3 regions of the Rhizobium sp. SG741 genome follow, and region 2 is predicted to be linked to each of the others. Evidence: predicted binding sites of a transcription regulator. Region 2 holds the regulator's gene; each other region holds the start of a gene.
The links. The regulator LexA, encoded in region 2, represses DNA repair genes until DNA is damaged. The targets are predictions, from matches to a motif close to TGTTCNNNNTGTGTTCNG.

Region 1: FHT29_RS30080 (metallopeptidase family protein) is a predicted target of LexA. The motif match lies at 1,711-1,728, and genes of this name have one in related genera.
Region 3: FHT29_RS26365 (ImuA family protein) is a predicted target of LexA. The motif match lies at 1,827-1,844, and genes of this name have one in related genera.

The regions. Positions count from the first base shown of each region.
Region 1 is NZ_JAAZQP010000016.1:112,045-115,322, forward strand. It holds gene FHT29_RS30070 (CoA ester lyase) at 1-861, shown strand, start outside; gene FHT29_RS30075 (DUF1737 domain-containing protein) at 890-1,096, shown strand; gene FHT29_RS30080 (metallopeptidase family protein) at 1,150-1,587, opposite strand; gene FHT29_RS34780 (hypothetical protein) at 1,751-2,701, shown strand; gene FHT29_RS30090 (DNA polymerase Y family protein) at 2,742-3,278, shown strand, end outside.
Region 2 is NZ_JAAZQP010000004.1:176,700-179,977, forward strand. It holds gene FHT29_RS12365 (ComEC/Rec2 family competence protein) at 1-1,660, shown strand, start outside; gene lexA (transcriptional repressor LexA) at 1,641-2,363, opposite strand; gene FHT29_RS12375 (VOC family protein) at 2,788-3,278, shown strand, end outside.
Region 3 is NZ_JAAZQP010000012.1:81,182-84,459, reverse strand. It holds gene FHT29_RS26370 (DNA polymerase Y family protein) at 1-1,092, opposite strand, end outside; gene FHT29_RS26365 (ImuA family protein) at 1,010-1,768, opposite strand; gene ligD (DNA ligase D) at 2,530-3,278, shown strand, end outside.

The DNA.
Region 1 (3,278 bases), on a different contig from region 2:
GCCATCAACCGGCGCGCTTTGGAAAAGCTTGATAGCCTCGATTGCGATGCCGTCATCTTCGATCTCGAAGATTCCGTCTCGCCGGAGAAGAAAGCCGAGGCGCGGGATAATTTACGGAGATTCTTCGCCGCCTCGCCGCTATCAGGCAAGGAGCGGGTCATTCGCATCAATGCGCTTTCCTCCAATTTCGGTGCCGACGATCTGGACCTGGTTCTGGCGCTCGAGCCGGATGCGGTGCTGTTGCCCAAGGTGGACGAGCCGCAAGACGTGATTGATGTCAGCGACAGGCTGGCCGAGGCGGATGCGTCGGAGAGCCTGCGCATCTGGGCGATGATCGAGACGCCACGCGGCATCCTGAATGCGGCTTCGATCGCCGAGGCCGGGCGCACGTCGGGCAGCAGGCTCGATTGCTTCGTCGTCGGTCTCAACGACCTCAGGAAGGAAACCGGCGTGTTGCCGCAGCCGGGCCGCGCCTATCTCGTTCCCTGGCTGATGCAGGTGGTGCTGGCCGTGAGCGCCTACGGGCTTGAGGCCCTCGACAGCGTTTTCAACGATTTCAAGGATATGGAGGCGTTCGACGCCGAATGCGGCCAGGGCGCCGCCATGGGCTTTTTCGGCAAGATGCTGATCCATCCGAGCCAGATCGAAGCCGCCAACCGGCATTTCGGTCCGGATGCAACAGCCATTGCCGAGGCTGAGGCCATCATCGGCGCCTTTGCCGCGCCGAACGCTGCTGATCTCAATGTCGTGAACCTCGGCGGGCGGATGGTGGAGCGGCTGCATCTTGTCCAGGCAGAGAGACTGGTTCATAAAGCTCGCCTGATCGCAGCACGCCATCACCCTTCGACACGCTCAGGGTGAGGGCTGATATCCTACGAAAGACGCTTTGATGAAACTCTACCGCTTCCTCACCGGGCCCGACGACGCTTCCTTCTGCCACAAGGTATCAGCGGCGCTGAACAAGGGCTGGGAACTGTCGGGCTCGCCGACCTACGCCTTCAATGCGGCCACCGGCCAGATGCAGTGCGGCCAGGGTGTCGTCAAGGAAGTCGCGGGAAAGGATTACGATCCTGAGATGAAGCTTTCCGAGCAGTAAGTACCGGGTACCTCGTGCCCTTCCCCTGACCGTCCTGCGGTCGGGGTCTGATGTCATCGATCCGTCGCTTCTTCCGCGCTTTCCTCGATGCGCTCCATGTCCTCGTCGCTCAGGCCGAAATGATGGCCGATCTCGTGGATCAGGACATGGGTGATGATGTCGCCGAGGGTTTCCTCGTTTTCCGCCCAGTAATCGATGATCGGCCGACGATAGAGGCGGATCTTGTTGGGCATCTCGCCGGTCTGGGCGGTGAAGCGCTCGGATATGCCGCGACCCTCGAAAAGGCCGAGCAGGTCGAAGGGCGTTTCCAGCGCCATGTCCTCGAACACATCGTCATCGGGAAAATCCTCGATGAGGATGATGAGGTTGCCGGTGAGCGAGCGAAATTCGTCCGGCAAGTGGCTGTAAGCCTCCATGGCCAGAGATTCGAATGTGCTGATTGAGGGCGCGTGGCGGTCCCGCCAATCCTCGCTCTGGTCAATGCGAGCCATGAATGCTTCCTTCCTTCGCTGGTCATATAGAGCCTTTGCGCCGCTTTTACGAGTGCGGATTAAGGCAAAGGAATATTTTCTTATAAATTGGTGTTGACTCTTTTTCCGACCTCTGGAATCCATAAGAACATAACAGGAACATAAATGATCTGGAGATAACGTCATGGCCGAAGCCGCCGTGGCGCGGGAAACGTTTTTTGCCCTGCGTGAAACTATTGCCCGACTTGAAGGCAGGCCTATACCGGCGCTGGCCGCGGCGGCGCGCGAAACGCTGGCGGAGAAGGCGAGACCCGGTTCTGCAGGTGTTGCCCAGCCATTGCTTGCGACCGGCGTCGACGACCTCGATGCGGCGATGCAGGGCGGTGTTCCCCTTGATGGTCTGACCGAGGTCCGCTCGCTGGGCCTGCGCGATGCGGGCGCAGCCAGTGGCTTCGCCCTTGCTCTTGCCGCGCGGCTTCATGCGCAAGCTGCCGGCACAGGTGCTGCCGTATCCCCGGTTCTATGGATCGGCGATACGGTCGCCACGATGGAGGCGGGCCTGCCCTATGCCATCGGTATCGGGGATTTCGGACTGGAGCCGGCGGCATTCCTGCAGGCTTCGCCACGCAAGCTGGAAGATGCGCTCTGGCTGGCGGAAGCAGCGCTCGGCAGCGCCGCCTTTGCGGTTGTCATCCTGGAGGTGCGCGGCAATCCCGCCCGCTTCGGGCTGACCGAAAGCCGGCGGTTGGCGCTGAGGGCCAAGGCGGCGGAGCGGCCTTTGTTTCTGTTGCGGCAAGGAGGCGAGGAGGAGGCAAGCAGTGCCCTCTTCCGCTTCTCTGTCGAACCCGCGCCGGCGCAGGCGCGGCCCCTGCCGGACGGATCGGTGCTTGGCGGCAGCATCGGTCATCCGGCCTTTCGTCTGACCTTGGAAAAGAGCCGCAACCCGGCGCCTCTTTCCATAACCCTGGAGTGGAATGCCCATGACCGCCGCTTTGCCCTTGTCCCCGATGCTCAGCACCCTGCCCTTCCCGGCGAACACGCAGCGCATTCTGGCGCTGACCTTTCCGCATCTGCCCACCGACCGGATCGCCCGCAAGCGCTGGGGCCTGTCCTGGCGTTCGACAGGCCGGCTTGAAACGCCGCCGCTGGTCTGCGCCGGCAAGCTGAACAATGCCATGCGGCTGACCGCGCTCAACGAGCGGGCGGAGATGATCGGGCTGAAGCCGGGCCAGGGCGTGGCCGAGGCGAGGGCGGTCTGCCCGACCCTCGATGTCGTCGAGGAGGAACCCTCGGCGGATCGCAAGCTGCTGGAGGCGATCGCCGACTGGTGCGACCGCTATACGCCGCTGGTGGCGATCGACGGCAAGGATGGGCTGTTTCTCGATATTACAGGCTGCGCTCATCTCTTCGGCGGTGAGGAGGCGCTGCTCGAGGATATATTGATCCGGATTTCCCGGCTGGGGCTCGACGTGCGCGGCGCCATTTCCTCGGCGCCGGGCCTGTCCTGGGCGGTCGCCCGTTTCGAGGAAAGCCGCATCGTTCCCCCAGAAGCCATGGAGGAGGCGTTGGCGCCGTTGCCGGCGGCTTCGCTGCGGCTTGGCGAGGAGACGATCGCCGCGCTGCAGAAGCTGGGGTTGAAGCAGGTAGGCGATCTTCTGGCCGCACCACGCGCACCGCTTGCCCGCCGGTTCGGCGCATCGCTGCTGTTGCGG
Region 2 (3,278 bases):
GGACAAGGCGGATATCTGGCTTGCCGGCCTGCGCAACAGCATAGGCGACAGGATTAGAAGAACCTTGCCCGGCGACACCGGCGCTTTCGCGGCCTCACTTGTCACCGATGAGAGACGCGCGCTTTCGGACGAAACGACCGAAGCGCTGCGAATGGCCGGGCTCACGCATATCATTGCCATTTCCGGCCTCAACATGGCGCTTTCGGCCGGTATCTTCTATATCGGCCTGCGCTATCTGTTCAGCCTGTTTCCCGGCATGGCGCAGGCGTGGCCGACCAAGAAGATAGCCGCTTTCGGCGCGCTGGTAACCCTGACGGCTTACTATCTCATTTCCGGCTTTGGCGTGTCGGCCGAACGCGCCTTCATCATGATGGCGATCATGCTGGTTGCCGTGCTCTTCGACCGGCCGTCGATCAGTCTGCGCAACGTTGCGCTCTCGGCAATCGTCATTCTCAGCCTGTCGCCGTCGCAGGTGCTCGGACCGAGCTTTCAGATGTCCTACGCCGCGACGCTGGCGCTGGTATCCGGCTACACGCTTTGGAAACGGCGCCAGCATCGGGAAAATATTCTTTCGCGCTCCAGGCTCCTGAGCCCCCTGCTGTTCGTTACGCGCTTCTTCGGCGGCATATTGTCGACCTCCTTCATTGGCGGCGCGTCGACGGCGATCTTCTCGATCGAGCATTTTCACCGGTTGGCGACATACGGACTTGCAGCCAATCTCGCTGCGATGCCGATAGTCTCCTTCGTCGTCATGCCGTTTGGCATGGCGGCAATGTTGCTTATGCCATTTGGCCTCGACGGGCCCTTTTGGCAAATCACCGGCGAGGGACTGGAGTTGGTCATCGCTATCGCCAAAACGGTGGCGGGGTGGGGCGGCGATATTACCTTCGGCCGCCAGCCCGCCTGGCTTATGCCGACGTTCATCACAGGCTTTCTGCTCATGACGATGTTGCGAACGAGCGTGCGCCATGTGGGCCTGCTGTTGCTGCTTTCTTCCCTCGGCGTGGCAGCATTCGGCTCTGGCGTGCCCAAACCGGATCTCATGATTTCCGAGGATGGTGTTCTGGTTGCCTTGCGACAGGACGACATACTGGCAACAAATCGCGAAAGGCCGCAGGCTTTCATTTTCGAACAGTGGCAGAGGGCGCTGGTTGCGAGCGAGCATCAACCTCCGACTATCCTTCCTGTTAATAGCCGCCTTCCCCAGATCAGCAAGACGGATCATCGCCGGCGATTGAGCGTCGAAGAGCAGGGCGCAGTTCGCAAGGCAATGGATGAAGCACTCGACCAGGCCATGCAGGGCAGTTTTGCTTGCCAAAAGGGCGCATGGTGCGTCGCGATGCTTGAAAATGGCGCGATGCTGGTCACCATCGAGGACGCAGCTTACCTGTCGCCGGCCTGCGATACGGCCAATATCGTCGTCACTCCCGTACGACTACGCCTGGATCGCTGCCGCTCCGGCGCCATGCTTTTCACAGGCGCCACATTGCGGCAAACAGGGTCCATTGAGATGGACCTCAGCACCGACAAGCCAAATGTGGTTACTGCGTTCGAAAATCCACAGCGCCCATGGGCTCGGCACAGAACCTACGATTGGCGCACAGGCACATTCGGCGCGCCGATCGTCCGAGCATCACCGGTCAGTGATAACGGCGAATGAGGCCAACGAGCTTGCCTTGCACCTTGACGCGATCCGGCCCGAAGATGCGGGTCTCATAAGCGGGATTGGCTGCCTCGAGCGCGATGGAGGCCCCCTTGCGGCGGAAGCGCTTCAGCGTCGCTTCCTCGTCGTCGACGAGCGCGACGACGATATCGCCCGGATTGGCAGTCGTTGCATTGCGAATGATGACCGTATCGCCGTCAAAAATGCCGGCATCGATCATTGAATCGCCTCTTACTTCCAGCGCATAATGCTCGCCCGAGCCGAGCATGTCGGCAGGGACGGTTATGTCGTGGGTATTGTTTTGGATGGCCGAGATCGGAACGCCAGCGGCGATGCGGCCCATGACCGGTACCGAAACAGAGCTGTTCTGGTCGTCGTTCGCCACTTTTGGCGGAGCAGGCGGCGCAACTGGCTGGGGTTTGCCAAGGCTGCCTTCGATGACGCTCGGCGAAAAGCCGCGGCGCGGCTGCAGGCTTGGATTATAGGCATCCGGCAGCTTGATGACCTCAAGCGCTCTGGCCCTGTTCGGTAGCCGGCGGATGAACCCTCGTTCCTCCAAAGCCGTGATCAGACGGTGAATACCGGATTTGGATGCAAGATCCAGCGCGTCCTTCATCTCGTCGAAAGATGGTGGCACGCCGGACTCCTTCATCCGTTCGTGAATGAAGAGAAGCAGTTCCTGCTGCTTGCGCGTCAACATCGTCTTGGAACCCCAGAATCGAGAAAAGCGTGAAACAAATCCAGAACGGACACTATATGTTCCATATGTGTTCCGCAAGTACTTAAATTTCGGTAAAGCTTTGCACGGACAGTTAAATATTCGACATCACTGGGTGGACCCGATAAAAGTCTCATATGGTTATATCCGCGCTAACATATCGGAAAACATAAGGAAATGCTCTTTAGTGCTTCATTGGGCGCATGCAGCCTACCTTGAGTAGCTGACGCATGGATGAAAGCCATTTTCACGACATGCGATTCCGGTACCGATCAAAGAATCAGCCGCGTGATCTGGCGTCTTCGACAGGACATGCGGTCGTCTTGCGCCTCTATCGTCTTGCTTTCATCTTGAATTGGAGGATGGATGGGCGCAAACCTGCGGGCGCAGGAAAATAGGAGACATCATGACTTTGTCGCCGCATCCGCTGGATCATCTCGTATTGCCGACCGTCAATCTCGCTTTGGCGCGCGAGCGGCTCGGCAAGCTCGGTTTCACCGTCGCGCCCGACGCCCGGCATCCGTTCGGCACCGAGAATGCCTGCGTCTTCTTTGCGGACAAGACCTATCTTGAACCGCTGGCAGTGGCATCCCCTGAGCAATGTGAGGAGAGCGTCGGCGCGGGGAATGTCTTCGTTGCGCGCGATCAGGCCTATCGCTTCCGGCTCGGTGAAGACGGCTTTTCAGCCGTGGTGTTCGGCTCGGAGGATGCTGTCGCCGATGATGAGCGCTTTCGGGTAAGCGCCATCTCGGCGGGACGCATGCTGGATTTCTCGCGTCCCATGAAAATGCCGGATGGAACGGAGACCGTCGCCGGTTTTCGTCTCGCTTTCGCCGCCGATCTGCGTGCGCCGGATTTTCTGGCCTTCTGCTGCCAGCGCATCAATCCGCTGCCGGC
Region 3 (3,278 bases), on a different contig from region 2:
GTCCACAAGCGGCGTCACGTCGACGACGGGCTCTTCGATCAGAGAGGAAAGGGCCTGCCGCTCCTCGAGTGGCTCTGCCATGATGGCGACAAGCACCAGACGTTCAATGCCGAAGCCCGGGTCGATTTTCTCGATGCGATCGCAGAGCAGCTTTGACAGCCGGGCGGGGTCACGCACCGGTTTTGCCAATCCGGCTCGGATGCACTGGCGGGTATTGTCGACGCGGTGGATGACAAGATCGGAACGCCTGACGCCGAGACCGCGTGTCTCCAGCTTGGTGGTCATTTCGCCGACTAGTCGACGCACATATTTCGCGATCGTCTCCGCCGCACCGATCGGTTCCTGAAAGTTCTTCGCTGCCTCGACAAGCTCTGGAGTGCGCAGCGGTTCGATGGGTTCAGCCATCCGTCCGAACAGTTGGTCCAGCCGCCGGCTGACTTCGGGACCGTATCGGAGCGTCACGGGCGCGCGCGGCAGCGCGGAGAGTTCGCCGACAGTCTCGACGCCCATCACCCGCAGTCCATGGATTGTGTCTGGTGGAAGTCGTAGACAGTGGATCGGCAGGCCAGTCACCGCTCTCGCAACGCCGCCGACCGGGACAACCGTTGTTTCAGCCGACGTCACGCGGGTGATCGCATGCGCTGCTCCCCATGTATCGGCAACGGCGGCACGTGCGGTCAGGCCCCGCCCCCTCAGCCCATTGACCAGGCCTGAAATCAGTAGATCTTCACCGCCCTGCAAATGATCGGCGCCTTCCGTGTCCATGACGATCCCGTCCACGCCATCGACGGCAACAACCGGGCTGTACTGGCGGAGCGCCCACAGCGCGAGGCGCTCGAGGGCAGCGGCGTCGGCGCTGGGATCGGCATCGATCATCGTCAGATTGGCAACGATCGCCTGGGCCTTGCTCGCCGGCATGCCGAGCTTGAGGCCGAGCTTGCGCGCGGCGGTGTCGGCCGCCGAGATCCAGCGCTTCGAGCCCGATTTCGAAATCACGACGAGGGGCTGATCAGCTGGCACGGCTCCCTCTCCATGTCGACGTATCCGGTCTGTTGGCAGAGTGGGGAAGTAGACACATACGACCCTTGGCATCACAGGCTCCTATTTCAAACTCAGCACACTCGCCTGCTTTCACGCGCATCAATTCCAACAGCCATCGAGCCCGGCCGACCCCAGCCACTGGCAGTTCCTCCGACGGCAGCACGCTCACCCTCCACCGTGTCGTCGAGGCCGTCGGATTGCCGAAGTCCGAGGCTTCCGTCTGCCGCCGCCACCTGCGGACAACGAGCCCCATGGTCCCGGTTTTCTCGGCAGCCAGCTGCAGCCGCCGGGATGCCACCATCGGCAATCGAACCAGCTCCCCGACCACTGCTGCCAGCCCACCAAAGGAAAGTCCCTCTTCCATGGACGCCAGGACATCTTCCTCCTTGTCGCCTTCGCAGAAGATCACGCGGTCGGGATGCAGGCCGGCCTGGGCAATGGCGGGGAAAAACAGGTCAGGTCTCGTCAGGCACCAGAGCACCTTGCCTTTCGAGCGCGCGGCAATGCCGGCGGCGAACAACGCTGCCGCCGCGCCATCCACAGTGCCAGAGCCGCCACCGGCAATTTCATGCACGGCACCATAGGCCAGTCCGCCGCCCGGTAGCCGTTCGTCCATTTGGCGAACACCGAAGGGAAGCACGACGGCTTTTCTTGACGCACTGCCCTCCAGATGCGCGATCCGGTCTCTGAGTTCCTCGATCATCCGAGGATTGTAGGCGCGCGACATCGTTCACGGACCTCCTCGGCTCGTGTTGCATGGACCTCATGTCCCCGAAAATTGTTTATGTTCTTCTTTTGTTCCGTGTTCTCGAAGGAGTCAAGCCGGTCTTAATGAGCTTATTTAGCCTCCGCTAAAGCGGTGTGGGCGAAATGATGAAACGAATCAGGAGCCTAGGCTGTGGGAGCCAAGTGACTCTGCGGCCTCATTTTTTTCGTGTTTTGCACAAGGGCCTGAAAGATGCAGGGCTAGACACCGGCCGAAACGAAAAAGCCTGCCGCGGGAGGAGGTGCGGCAGGCTTTCCGAAAATATCCGAACAGCAACTGGGAGGAGGAGTGTTGCTGTTCCCGCAAACGCCCTTGGGAGGAGGAGAGGACGTCTGCCAATCGAACCGATGCGGGAGGAGGTGCATCGCTTCGATAGACACATCATACGGGTTCTCCCCGCCTATTAAATAGACTTTACTGCAGCGCAGTTATGCCGAGAGCGCATACCAATTCCGGCTGGGCAAGGTCGATCGTTCAGAAGAGATGGCGCTCCTGTCCAACTCCTCTTGCTCAACTCCGTGGAACAAAACGATTACCTCTTGCCTTTTGCTTGTTGAGGTCGCGTGCTGTGTCAACCGGACGTGACAGGGATGACGAACGCGATGATTTTTCCGGTTTCTCATCGCGGCCAACGAAACGGCAGCCGAGCGTCTTACCTGTCCGGCCCGCGCCTCGTCCCCGTCTTCATCCGAGACGGGAGGGGGATTTTACCGGGGACTGCCATGGCCAGCGACAAGCTCTCGACCTACAAGCAGAAGCGCGATTTTCAGAAGACGCAAGAACCGAGCGGCGCAACGAAGCTGAAGGCATCGAACCGCAGGCGCTTCGTCATCCAGAAGCATGACGCAACGCGCTTGCATTACGATCTCCGGCTTGAGCTTGACGGGGTGTTCAAATCTTGGGCGGTGACCAAGGGACCGTCGCTCGATCCGCACGACAAGCGTCTTGCCGTCGAGGTTGAGGATCATCCGCTCGACTACGGCGACTTCGAAGGCACGATCCCGAAAGGCCAGTATGGTGGCGGTACGGTCATGCTCTGGGATCGCGGCTACTGGGAGCCGGAAGGCAACAAGAGCCCTGAGCAGGCACTGGCCAAAGGCGATTTCAAGTTTACCCTGGAGGGCGAGCGGCTGCATGGCAGCTTCGTGCTCGTCCGAATGCGCAACGACCGTGACGGCGGCAAGCGCACCAACTGGCTGCTGATCAAGCATCACGACGACTTTTCCGTCGAAGAGAATGGCGCTGCAGTCCTTGAGGACAACGCAACCTCCGTTGCGTCCGGCCGGACGATGGAAGTGATCGCCGCCGGCAAGGGCAAGAAGCCGAAAGCGTTTATGATTGAAAGTGGCGAGGTCCAGGCGGACGCTGTCTGGGACAGCAACCACGGCTTAGCCGCTGACGAACGCAAAGCCGAAACCAAAACCAAAAAGAAGCCGGCATCGACCAAGGCTGCTAAGTCTTCAATGCCCGA